4 regions of the Paenibacillus sp. FSL R7-0272 genome follow, and region 2 is predicted to be linked to each of the others. Evidence: predicted binding sites of a transcription regulator. Region 2 holds the regulator's gene; each other region holds the start of a gene.

The links. Region 2 encodes Rex, which represses fermentation and respiration genes when NADH is low (regulators of the CRP and FNR family bind a similar motif). Its sites were predicted from a motif close to TTGTGAAATATTTCACAA; they were not measured.
Region 1: MKY23_RS14365 (cytochrome ubiquinol oxidase subunit I) is a predicted target of Rex. The motif match lies at 1,947-1,964, and genes of this name have one in related genera.
Region 3: MKY23_RS04105 (TIGR04053 family radical SAM/SPASM domain-containing protein) is a predicted target of Rex. The motif match lies at 1,697-1,714, and genes of this name have one in related genera.
Region 4: MKY23_RS26730 (cytochrome ubiquinol oxidase subunit I) is a predicted target of Rex. The motif match lies at 1,508-1,525, and genes of this name have one in related genera.

What each region holds. Positions count from the first base shown of each region.
Region 1 covers NZ_CP150221.1:3,251,634-3,254,820, reverse strand. Annotated here, with positions in the region: gene MKY23_RS14370 (cytochrome d ubiquinol oxidase subunit II) at 1-536, opposite strand, end outside; gene MKY23_RS14365 (cytochrome ubiquinol oxidase subunit I) at 536-1,909, opposite strand; gene MKY23_RS14360 (GNAT family N-acetyltransferase) at 2,453-2,989, shown strand.
Region 2 covers NZ_CP150221.1:3,943,668-3,946,854, forward strand. Annotated here, with positions in the region: gene MKY23_RS17405 (amidohydrolase) at 1-1,012, opposite strand, end outside; gene MKY23_RS17410 (redox-sensing transcriptional repressor Rex) at 996-1,652, opposite strand; gene dinG (ATP-dependent DNA helicase DinG) at 1,871-3,187, opposite strand, start outside.
Region 3 covers NZ_CP150221.1:926,572-929,758, reverse strand. Annotated here, with positions in the region: gene hemG (protoporphyrinogen oxidase) at 1-409, opposite strand, end outside; gene MKY23_RS04105 (TIGR04053 family radical SAM/SPASM domain-containing protein) at 434-1,594, opposite strand; gene MKY23_RS04100 (cobalamin-independent methionine synthase II family protein) at 1,824-2,984, opposite strand; gene MKY23_RS04095 (crosslink repair DNA glycosylase YcaQ family protein) at 3,132-3,187, opposite strand, start outside.
Region 4 covers NZ_CP150221.1:6,105,549-6,108,735, forward strand. Annotated here, with positions in the region: gene MKY23_RS26730 (cytochrome ubiquinol oxidase subunit I) at 1-1,384, opposite strand, end outside; gene MKY23_RS26735 (hypothetical protein) at 1,757-3,088, shown strand; gene MKY23_RS26740 (glycosyltransferase) at 3,088-3,187, shown strand, end outside.

The DNA of each region.
Region 1 (3,187 bases), 690 kb from region 2:
CCACTGATAAACAATACAGAAACAATCGCTAGTCCAACGATGCTCCAGGATAACGGGTTGGTGAATAACGCCCAGTAATCCAGTGAAACCGCCTCTCCCTGCTTCAGAATGAAACCACCTTCTGACAAGGTCAGGGCTACGGACAGAGATGCCGGAATCAACAAACCCGTTGCCCCATATAAAAACAGGTACACGATGTTGTTCTTGGAACCGTAATTTTCAAAGGCATAGAACGAGCCACGGATTGCTAAAAGTATAACGGCGATACTTCCGGGAACGATCAAGGCTGCGCCATAATAAGAGGCCGTATCTGGGAAAAAGCCAACGATACCAATATAGAAAAAGACAAAAAATACATTCGTAATCTCCCATACGGGCGATAGATAACGAGAGATCAAACGGTTAATCAGATGATCCTGTTTCGTTAGACGTGCATAAAAGGCAAAAAATCCAGCTCCGAAATCGATTGATGCAACAATCAAATATCCGTACAGGAACAGCCAGAGCACCGAAATACCAATCAACTCATAACTCATTAGGCATGTCCTCCATTCTCAGTATTCGCCGCAGTCTTATCTTGTTTCGCTTGTAACCATTTCTCCATTTCTAGCTCAGCAGGATTGTTATTGAACAAACGTTTCAACACGAGAACGCAGATTACACCAAGCACGATATACAAAAGCAAGAAAACAAAAAATAAAATTCGCACACTCGGAGAAGATGTGGCGGCTTCTTCGACACGCATGTACCCACGAATAATCCATGGCTGCCGCCCGATTTCGGCATAGAACCAGCCCATCTCTACAGCGAGGAAAGCAAGCGGTGCGCTGAGTGCAACTAGGCCAAGCAGCCATTTGTTCAGCGGATTACGCTTCTTCCATAACACAAAAAGGAAATATAGGCTGGAGATGGCGAGTAGAGCAAATCCGATGCCAGCCATTAGATCGAATAGATAATGCACCAGTAGTGGCGGTTGTTCATCGGGTGGGAATTCGTTCAGCCCGGTGACTTCTGCATTGAAGTCTCCAAAGGCCAGAAAGCTGAGCAACTTGGGCAGATGTAACGCGCCTATAATCTCATGTTCTGCATTCAGCCAGCCGAGTAGGATCAAATCCGCGCCGCTCTCTGTCTCAAAATGCCATTCTGCTGCTGCCAATTTCTCCGGTTGGTGTTCAGCCAAAAACTTTGCAGATACATCTCCAGCAAGTGTGTTCAGCAAACTGAATACCAGAACTACGGCCATCATCAGGTTTAGGCCTTTCTTGTGGTAAGCAGATCCCCCTCTCTTCAACATCGCAAGAGCCGCGATCCCGGCGAGCAAAGCCGCTCCTGTCAGATAAGCCGAGCTTAAGACATGGAACACTTTAGAGAACGTTGCTGTATTCAGCATGGCTTGCACGGGATTAACCGCTGTAAATTGACCAGCCTGCATCACAAATCCTTCCGGTTGGTTCATGAATCCGTTCACGGTTGTGATGAAAACGGCAGACATCCCTGCCCCGGCAACAACCGGAATTGTAAGTAGCCAGTGAATATACGGGTTTTTGAATCGATCCCATGTATAGAGGTAAATGCCCAGGAAGATCGCTTCGAAAAAGAAGGCGAACACTTCCATAAATAGCGGCAATGCAATGACATTACCAGCCAGCTTCATAAAATTCGGCCACACCAGGGCCAGCTGTAGCGATATCGCTGTACCTGTCACCACCCCCACAGCCACCGAAATGACAAAACCTCGTGACCATCTTTTCGCCATAAGTATGTAGTGGGGGTCTTTCTTCCGAATACCGATAAATTCAGCAATCGCAATCATCAAAGGTATACCCACACCAAGTGTTGCAAAAATAACGTGAAATCCAAGTGTCAGACCCGTTACGAGTCTGCTCCATAACACCGTATCGACTGCCATTTTGTATTGCCTCCTCTCAAATTCCATTCGATTCATTATGAGAAAAAAATCACAAACCAAAATACAAGGATAGGTTGCCACATGTCCCGTGCATTTAATCCTGTAACCCTTGAACGCTATCCAAGGTTGGATGTCTCTTCTTCTCTAATCACAAAGCGTCTTAATCATTGGCTTAAACCTATTAATCAAAATTATTATATCCTTAATTTTAAGCAATTCAATCGCTGATACGTCTTCGTTGTTAAACGTTCAAGAAAGGCTCAACTCTTTCTGACAACTTCGTGAAAATAGGCACAATCACCCTTTAGGGCTATTGCATTATCTAGCTTAGCCGTGATATGCCGTGTTAATGATATTAGCTGATTGCTCATTGATTGAGTTTGAATCCTTGAGAGATTATCCAACCAATATTAGAAATGATCTGTGTTACACTAGAGATACTTCTGTCCTCCGACAGAGAGACATGCAATTCATAACGATTAATAACGATACATAGCTTAAGGAGATGTTCTATTGAGTAATATTAAAAATAAATTCGATTATATGTCAGAAACCGAAAGACTCGTGATCCGCCCACTACAAGATAAAGATTACGAGAACTGGCTTCACGAATTCGAGAGCCGTTCTCCTTCCCAGCATCGACACGATCCTGGAAAAATGGATATGAGCGAATGTACATTAGAATGGTTCGAGCGTCTGGTAGCAAGACATCAGGAACTGGCGTTTAACGATAAAGTATATGTCTTTGGGGTTTTCCGCAAAGAAGATGGCACCCACTTGGGCATGATCGATATTGCCACCTTGGCGAGAGAACCTTTTCAGTGGGCGAGCTTTGGGTACACGATTCACAATCAGCACTGGAAAAAAGGATACGGCAAAGAAGCAGTGCGTCAGGTCCTCCGTATTGCAGCCGAGTCTTTAAAATTCCACCGTTTGGAAGCACATATCAACCTGGATAACCTGCCCTCTATCAAGCTGGCTGAAAGTGTCGGTCTGGAGTTTGAATGTATTCGCAAAGGTTTTATCTATGAACATGAGGAATGGACGGATCATCTGGTATATTTCAAGAACCTGTTTTAAAGCGGTCTATTTATTTAAAAACAGATAACCTGAAAAAGGCAGCTACCATCCAAGGTAGCTGCTTTTACTTCAATATCAGATCAGACCAAGTGAACTAATAAAATACATTTATTTTACGATGTGGATTCAGATCAGAGATACACTTCATATATTAACCAACTCATATTCACATGTATTAATGTGACTTTTTTTGAATAC
Region 2 (3,187 bases):
CGGCAGGTACGGCGGTAGGATCACCGGATACTCCTTTATGAATTAAAGCTGCAAGTCTCATTTCCTCAAACATATCGAGATTGTTGTTGCTTGCCGGTCCGTCTGTTCCTAAAGATACAGTAACTCCTGCTTTCAACAAAGCGGGAACACGAGCTACACCCGATGCAAGCTTCAAATTACTACCCGGATTATGGGATACAGCGACATCATGACGTGCCAAGATCTCGATCTCTTCATCGTTGAGATGCACAGCATGCGCTACGAGTGAAGGACGTGAGAAAAAGCCATGCTTCTCCAAATGTGCCACTGGACGCATGCCATAATCTGATACATTCTGCTCCACTTCACGAAGCGTCTCTGACATGTGCGTATGGAGAGGCAGGTTTAGATCATGCGCAACTTGAACAAGCTTCTCTATGTAATCTGGAGGGCATGTGTAAGGCGCGTGCGGAGAGATTACGGTTGTGATGCGTCCATCCGCCTGTCCATTCCATTCACGCGCAAACGCAGCGGACTCTTCGAGCTTTCGCATCTGCTCTTCTTCGGAGCACAGTCCAATGACACCGCGAGCCAGCGCAGCTCTTGCTCCTGACTGTTCAACCACTTTTGCTACCTGATCCATGTGGTCATACATGTCCAGGAAAGCTGTTGTTCCGCCTTTTAACATCTCAAGCACCGAAAGGGATGCTCCCCAATACACGTCCTCAGAAGTCATTTTGGCTTCCATTGGCCACATTTTTTCTTGTAACCACACTTGCAATGCCAGGTCATCACCATGACCTCGAAGCAGAGACATTGCCGCATGACCATGCGTATTGATCAGACCCGGCAGGAAGAGCAGTCCTTTTCCATCCACTTTAGGCAGGTTCTCGTCACCATCCGGAAGCGTCTCACCAATATGCACAATCTTGTCATTTTCAACGACCATATACCCTTGAATCACAGTCCAATTGGCACCTTCATTTACAGCAAATTTACCATTTTGGATTACCCATTTATTCGTTGTTGTCATCAAGCTCATCTTCCTTCCCGTTCTCCAAATAATAAGCCAAACTGAGCAAATCCGTTGTAAAGTCCGCATGATGAATCCGCACATGTGAAGGCGTCTTTAGAATCGTCGGCGCAAAATTCAGAATCGCCTCAATACCCGATTCAATCAGTTGATCGGCAACATTCTGAGCTTCCGTGTCCGGCACCGTGATGATCCCGATACGGATGTTATCTTTCTGAACCGCTTCTGTAAGTTCTTCCATAGGTTTGACCGTCAGGCTATTAATATTACTGCCAATCTTAGGCCCAAACGCATCAAAAATAGCGACAATTTTCATATTGTCCTTCAAATAAGCATTATAATTCGATAAGGCATGTCCGAGATTACCGGCCCCTACCAGAGCCACATTAATTTGCTGATCAATTTTCAAAATGTGACGAATCTTCTCGATCAGGTAAGACACATCATACCCGATTCCTTTACGACCAAAATCACCGAAATAAGCTAAATCTTTACGGATTTGAGCTGGATTCAAATCCAGTCGCTGTCCTAGCTCCTGCGAGGAAACCGTTGTCACCTCACGCTGAACCAACTCGTTTAAATAACGCAAATATACAGGCAGACGCCGTACTACCGCTTCTGATATTTTATCCGATTTCATCCTTGCTCCCCCTTACCATCGCCACGATTAAATAAATATTGAAAAGATGAGCATTCTGTATACATGCAATATCCATGCATGATGTCCTCATACAGAATGCCCGAATTATTAGGAATATAAGTTCATTAAAGCGCTGCCCTGTTCGAACTTTGTGAAGTCTTCTTCAAAGTTTAACGCCATGGTGAAGTCCAATGCAATGTTATAGCTTTACATCGTAATTATTTTTGAGTTTCTGCAGGTCGATCTAACCATTCAGCAATACGGGGAACCATCTGTTCTGTCAGCATATGCTCCATCTTTGGTCCAGGTAGCGAATACAGGAAGTACTTGCCGTAATAAGCTTCAATTACACGCGTATCATACACAATGACGATTCCGCGATCTTTGCCTGTCCGAACAAGCCTGCCGAACCCCTGCTTGAAGCGAATGACTGCCTGTGGCACAGAAAGCTTCATAAATGGATTTTTCTTCTGCTCTTGTAACAGTTCACTCTTCGCTTCCAGAAGCGGATGGTTAGGCGGCTGGAAAGGCAGTCTCACAATCGCAAGACAGGTCAGCGCTTCACCCGGAATATCGACGCCCTCCCAGAAGCTACTCGTACCCAGCAGGACTGCTGCTTTGGCATCCTGGAAGCGTCGGGTCAACTTCGAACGATTCCCGCTGTCAACACCTTGCCCCAGTAGCGAGATGTCATTCCCGGACAAAGCCTCTTTCAGTGGTTCATAGACTTGTCGAAGCATTTTATAAGAGGTAAACAGCACCATCATACGTCCTTGAGTTGCAATCGCCGTCTCAGCAAGAGAGTGCACCAGCATCTGTACAAAGTGCGCGTCCCCTACGCTCCCCTTCAAACTCGGGAAATCCCGCGGGATTACTAACAAAGCTTGTTCCCGATAATTGAATGGGGAAGGTAGCATCGAGGTCAGAAGCCGATTATTGTCGGCAGCTTCCTGCAAACCCAGTTGCTCAATCATGAACTGGAATGACTTATCCACCGACAGCGTAGCCGATGTAAGCACAACGCTTTTCTTTTTATCGAAAAACATCTCTTTCAATTGCGCGCTAACATCCACCGGAACAGCGTATAGCTGGAGTGACTTGCTACGGAACTGTCCGCTGGCCTCCATCCAGTACACGGTCTTGGCATCATCCATACGCATGAAGAATCTTAAATTCTCCTTCATCGTCGTCAGATCTTTCAAGAGCCCGGTGATATCAGTGATCAGACTGTCGGACTGATAATCATCCTGATCTTCTTTTACTTCGAGCAACAGTTTGTCACCCTTACGAACCAAATCACCCAATGTCACATAGATCTGGTTCTCCAAATCCTGCAACTCCTGCCACTTGGCAGGCTTCTGAGACGCTTTAAGCCGCAGCGAGAACTGTCCGGTCTCCCCTGGAGAAGCATCACTCCGTTCAGGCAGAAGACCAAACAGAGCATCGCTCAGACGATCCCACATTTCCTTCACTTCAACGGCAAGGGGAAACATCTGATCCACCATTGAACCCCATTGTACACCGTTCTCGTGCCC
Region 3 (3,187 bases), 3.0 Mb from region 2:
GCACCTTGCCCCGAAGGGACAATAAACGAGTTGTTACGAAGGGTTTCCACTTCGTAGGCACACCGAGCATAAAGCCATCCGGGATCGGATGCAGTTTATTCCGATAGGCGATATAGCTATGCGACACCCCTGGACGCGTACCAACGAGTTCTTCACCCATACCGAGCTCCTGCATAAGCTCAATGATGGAGGTTTTCCGTGCGAGAAAAGAATCGGGCCCCCGTTCGATCACGAATCCATCCCTTTTACCGGTGTGCACATGTCCACCGAATCGATCCTTTTTTTCGACAATAATAAGTTCTACTGCAATATCATTCGCTCTGCAAAAATGTTCGATATAATAAGCTGCGCTTAATCCGGTAATGCCACCGCCAGCGATGACAACTTGTTTCGTGCGTTGATTTTCCATGCTACACTTCCCGCCATATAAACTTTAACGCAGCGCCACCGGGATATAGGCACAGGAAGGATCACTGGCCATATAATCTCCCGTCATTGCGTACGCTCTTGCTCTGGAGCCACCACACATCGTTTTGTACTCGCAGACTGCACATTTTCCGTTCAATTTCGACTTATCCCGCAAGGTCTGCATCACCGGTGAATTCCGGTACACCTCAATGAGCGACTCATTCTTCACATTACCGCAAACCACGGGCAAGAAACCGCTAGGATAGACGTCCCCCGTGTGACTGATAAACACAAACCCGTCCCCATCATTGACCCCTTGCGGTGCACGTCCCAGCATATCTGGGCGTTTGGCGAAAACCGAGGCCACATCTGCCTGATAACCTGCGCTCTGCTCGGATTGAAGTTCTAAGCCTTGCTTGGAGTTCTGCTCTGAGGCCTGCTCTGAGGCCTGTTCTGCTCCTGCTGTCCGTTGCTGTATCATTACTCGTCTGTAGTGAGGCGCCTCCGTTGATTTCACGCCGTAAGGCATCTCATGAGCAAGCTGCACCATCCACTTCATGACCTGTTCATGCTCTTCCGCTGTGATCATATCTTTTTCCTGAGCTCTGCCTGTCGGAATGAGGAAAAACAGACTCCACAGCACAACGCCCATCTCTTTCACCTTGCGGCTGATCGCCTCCAGATCGTGGAGGTTATAACGGGAAACGGTCGTGTTGATTTGAATCGGAATGGCTGCTTCCTGCAAAAACTGGATGCCCCTCATCGTCATATCATAAGAACCTCTGGTTCCGCGAAAATGATCATGAATCTCGGCCGTTGACCCGTCCAGACTAAATGCCCAGCGGGATAAGCCGACTTCCTTCGCCTGCATAATTGCCGCTTCAGTGACCTTCGGGGTGGCACTAGGCGTCATGGACACGGGTAGCCCCTTCTCCCGAATCGCATACTCCGCCAGTTCAAACAGATCAGGCCGCATTAGCGGGTCACCCCCCGTGAAAACAAATAACGGTTGTTCCTGCATAGCAGCGATATCATCTATCAGCCTTTTTCCCTGTTCGGTGGTCAGTTGACGTGGATCAGCCCGATACTGGGCCTCTGCCCGACAATGTACACATTTCAGTGCACATGCCCGGGTCACTTCCCAGATCACGATGAACGGATATTGGGTATAATCACGTGGCTTCATCTGCGGCCTTAACTGCTGCATTTGCGCCTTGATCTGTGGCATCGTCATCCATTCTCCCCCTATCTACATGCCATTAAGTGTAGAGCAGATGTCGGGTCAGGAAAGTGAGAAGAATCACAAAACAGACATAACGATCACACGGTAACGAATCAGGCAAAATAGAAAACGATCTCTCCCGAATCCTGCTCGGAAAAGATCGCCCTATGAAAATATCTATATGTTATAGAAATTAGTTGCCCCAGTATTGCTTCGCAATCTGCTGACCCTGATGAATCTTCGCCCACTGCTGGGCTTCGCTCAGTTCGTTCCCGCCATCACAGGACGCAAAACCACATTGGTGAGACAGCAGTAGCCTATCTTTGTCAATGATCTTGGAGGCTTCGTCCAGCAGACGAACCACGCGCTCCTCATCGTCGAGTGTACTCGTTTTGGAGGACAGCAATCCCAGTACGATTTCCGTATCCGGTCTGTCTTTGAACACTTCCAGCGCTTCGATGGAACCTGCCCGGTCATCATCCCACTCCAGGAAGAAACGATCATACTTCAATTGCTTCAGGAACAGATTCGCAATCTTCGCATACGATCCGCCGCCCATGTTACGGGAGTCATAGTTGCCGCGGCAGTTATGTGTCCACATTTTCAGACCCAGACTATGACCGAAGTCAATGACCGTATTGTTGATATCAATAAACTCCGTGGCGAGACCCTGTACTTCCTCTTGATTAATATGCTCTCCGGTAAAAGGCGAGTTCGGATTGTCATCGGCAAACAGCTCCCAGAGACAGTCATCCATTTGCAGAATTTTACCACCCGCACTTGCAAACTCCTGCACAAATTCCTTATAAGCACTTACCAAGCCGGCTTTCAGCTCCTGTGTATTCTGGTATACGGCATCCTTGCCCCCAATGTTGTCCGACCACGATAATTCACCGAAAATATGGGATGGCGATGGAATGCAGAGTTTGGTCTGCTGGTCACCCGCTTGGTCTTGCAACTGCTTGAACAGTTGAATGAAATGATGATTCTTGCCGCTCAGTTGCCCCGTAATACGCAGCCCGATATCTTTACGTGTTTCATATTTAGAAGTGCCGTCCACATCCCGGAAAAAGTACCCATGATCCGCAATATACCGCTCCACTCCGCCAAATCCCCACACAAAGTCGAGATGCCACATCGATTTGGAAAATTCGCCGTCCGTGATAACGGACAGGTCGTTCTCAATCTCTTTTTGGATCACTTGTTCAATCGCTTTCGTCTCACATTGCTGGTATCCTTGAAAGTTTTCATAGAATGGATACTGGATATCATCCCGGTGTTCAATCTGTGTTTTATATGTCAGCAGCTCTTCCGGCCGCAATAAACTGCCTACGATCTGGAACTTGTCAGTCATGTAAATAACCCCCTCGTTGTATATGATTATCATATCACGCGGAGCGGGGTTAGAAGAGATACCAAAAAAGTATGACTGGTTATAGCTTCAGGCTATAACCGCTGGGGAACAAACACATGTATGCTCTTCAATTTTGATGTTTAGTTTTTAGTCTTTTCCCTCTATTGAAATCGTCTCACAGTCATTGAATATTGCAAACCGCT
Region 4 (3,187 bases), 2.2 Mb from region 2:
CGCCAAACGGATCGGCAGGCTCATCATGCTCTTCGGACTTATCGACGGCATACGGCCCTGCTTTGATTTTGCGGACAAACAGGAACACCATCACGATGCCAAGAACCGTGTACGCCGCAGTAAAGGCAATCGTGGAGAACAAAATCATTCCTGCGGAAACATTAGGTGACACACCTGCTTCGGTCGTCATATACCCGAAAACCGTCCATGGCTGTCTTCCGACTTCAGTCATAATCCATCCTGCTGAATTCGCAATAAACGGCAGGGAGATCGCAAAGACCATCAGACGCATAAACCAGGGTTTCGCCACTTCCAGCTTCTTGCGCCAAGCCAGATATGTACCATACATCGCAAGCAGAATCATCAAGCCACCTGCAGCAATCATGACACGGAAGCTCCAGAATGTGGTTCGCACTGGTGGAATGTAATCTCCGGGTCCATACGTTTGCTGGTACTCGGCATTCAGTTCTTTCATGCCTTTGACACTACCCGAGAATTTACTATAAGAGAGATAACTGAGTAATCCAGGGATTTTGATCTCACCGGAGTTCTCCTGTTTATCCGGGTCAATGGAGGCAATAACCGTCCACGGTGCCGGGTCTTCGGTTGTTGTCCAGGTTCCCTCACTTGCAGCCATCTTCATCGGCTGTGTTTCCACCAGATATTGAGCCTGGAAGTGCCCTGAGAAGGCCACGCCCAGCGAGGAGACAAGACCGATAATAACCGCGATGTTAAAGGATCTGCGGAATACTTCGACATCCTTCTTTTTCATTAACTTATAAGCACTAATGCCCGTCACGACAAAGGCTCCCGTCATTAACGCACCAAAAATCGTATGCGGGAATTCAACGAGAAACTGCCCATTGGTAATGAGTGCAAAGAAGTCATTCATCTCCGCCCGGCCATTATTGATGGCGAATCCAACGGGATGTTGCATAAACGAGTTCGCTGCCAGAATCCACACCGCTGACAAGAATGTGCCGACAAATACAAGCCAGATACAGGCCAGATGTACTTTTTTGGACAAACGATCCCAGCCGAATATCCATAAACCGATAAATGTGGACTCCATAAAAAATGCCAGCAAAGCCTCGATCGCCAGCGGCGCACCGAAGACATCACCAACAAAGCGGGAATACTCCGACCAGTTCATGCCGAACTGGAACTCTTGCAAAATACCGGTGACCACACCGACGGCAAAGTTAATCAGGAACAACTTGCCCCAGAACTTGGCCATCGTTTTGTAAATCTCTTTTCCCTTCGCAACATACAACGTCTCCATAATCGCTACCAGCAGCACGAGGCCAATGGATAGCGGTACGAAGAAAAAGTGGAAAATCGTTGTAAGTGCATACTGGATACGCGATAGCATAATCGGATCCATACCTTTACCCCTTCTTTCTGTTCACTTTAGCAAGATACGTAAATGGCTTTGAAGCGGGCTTCTTCGCTGTCTGTCCTCCAAATACGTTGATGAACGTATTGTGCCAGATTACCTAATTTTCACATGTGATAATTATCACTAAGTCATCCCTCTTACGTAAAAAAAGTGACCTCGGTCACACAATAGATAAAATTAAGCCTATTTATTAAGCTTGTTCGTTGCCTGATTGGTCTTGACTGATGCACGTATTCATGGAAGTTGTTCATGTTTGGAGACAAATGCCCATATGTTAGTGTCAGACGGAGATATGTGAAGTGCTACAGCGGCTTTTTACATACCAAAAATCCCTTATCAAGGTGTGGTGAGTTACAAATGGAACATGCTGAACCGTTAACAGATGCGGATCCAAAGCCAAAACAGAGGCAGGAAGAGGATATAAAACAGGCAACAATGGACCTGTCTGTGTCCACAGATCTTGCCGTTCAATATGTGATTTTCCCGCGAAAAGGAGGCTGGTTATCCTTCCCCTACCCGGACATCGTTGCTTTATTTGCAGCTCAAGAAGGCACGATCTTATATGTCAGTAGCCGTACGGCTGAGGAAGAAGAATTACCAAAATCCATTCAGGTGATCTCTCTTTCGGAAGCGGAGAAACGATTACAGGAACCACATACAGTTGCAATCGTCGCACACCCATACTGGCTTATAGCGGTAGCTTCACTACAACCTGAATTATGTATTGCACTATTGCCTGAACCCGTAGGAGATGAAGCTGCATCTCCACTCTGGGAGAGCAATATCTCCAGACTTGTCGGCATTGCCGATCTAGTGGCCACATCCTCGGAAACCCGGTATATGAAGCTGCTCTTTCAAGGTACCCGTGCCATCTGGCTAGGGGGAGAAGACACTTCACCAGCCGGTTACATTCATTATGATGGTACACGTATTCCACTGCGCGATTATGAGATATTTTTTATGCATGCACTTCAGCAGGTACTGACTGGTAAACCAGACCGTGTTACCACGCTTCAATGTCGTTTGCGAGCTGACTACTACAGACAGCTCCGAGCCAAAACAGGTGCTCATGAAACCATCTCGTTTCTTCTGTCCGCATATGAGTATTTACTGGAAGATTCACGTGCCGCCGCCTCACTCAAGGAAGCATTCACTCATGCTGTCATCAACGGAAGGCAAGATTGTGTGGTGTCTCATTACCGGTTCCTCTCCGCCATCTATGCGAGATCAGGTCAGATTGAAGAAGCTCTACAGGTGTTTGGCATCAGTGCAAGTAACGAGCAGGAACGTCATCATTATGAGCAATTGTGCCGCTGGCTTGAAGCCGGAGAAGAACAGTTGGTTCGAGCAGAACTGCTGCGCATCAATGATGATTACGGCAGTGCTCTGCGCGTTCTGGATGAGCTTGGCGGGGAAACGGCAAGGCATTGGAAGTTTCGTATCTATCAGGAAACAGAGTGTGTGGAGGATGCGCTCGCGCTCGTTCATGCCAGTGATATTCAGGATGCGACCAGCCTTCTGCAATATCGACAACTATCCGGGACGGCACTGGCTCTTCGAGGGGAACGTCACGGTGCGGTAAGGCTGTTTCTGGAGACAGCTGTGGAGGATGAAGAGGCCTTAGCTCGGATTATGGAACTGGAGCTGCTCGATCAAGCCGTACAGCAGTTGCTTGGGGAGGTGCCTTAATGATAGACCCGAAGAAGCGCAGAACCCCTGGAAGTAGGCCCGTTATGCATGATTCGCTTCAATCGTCTTCGAGTTCCGAAGCCCAAAGCCAAAGCTTCT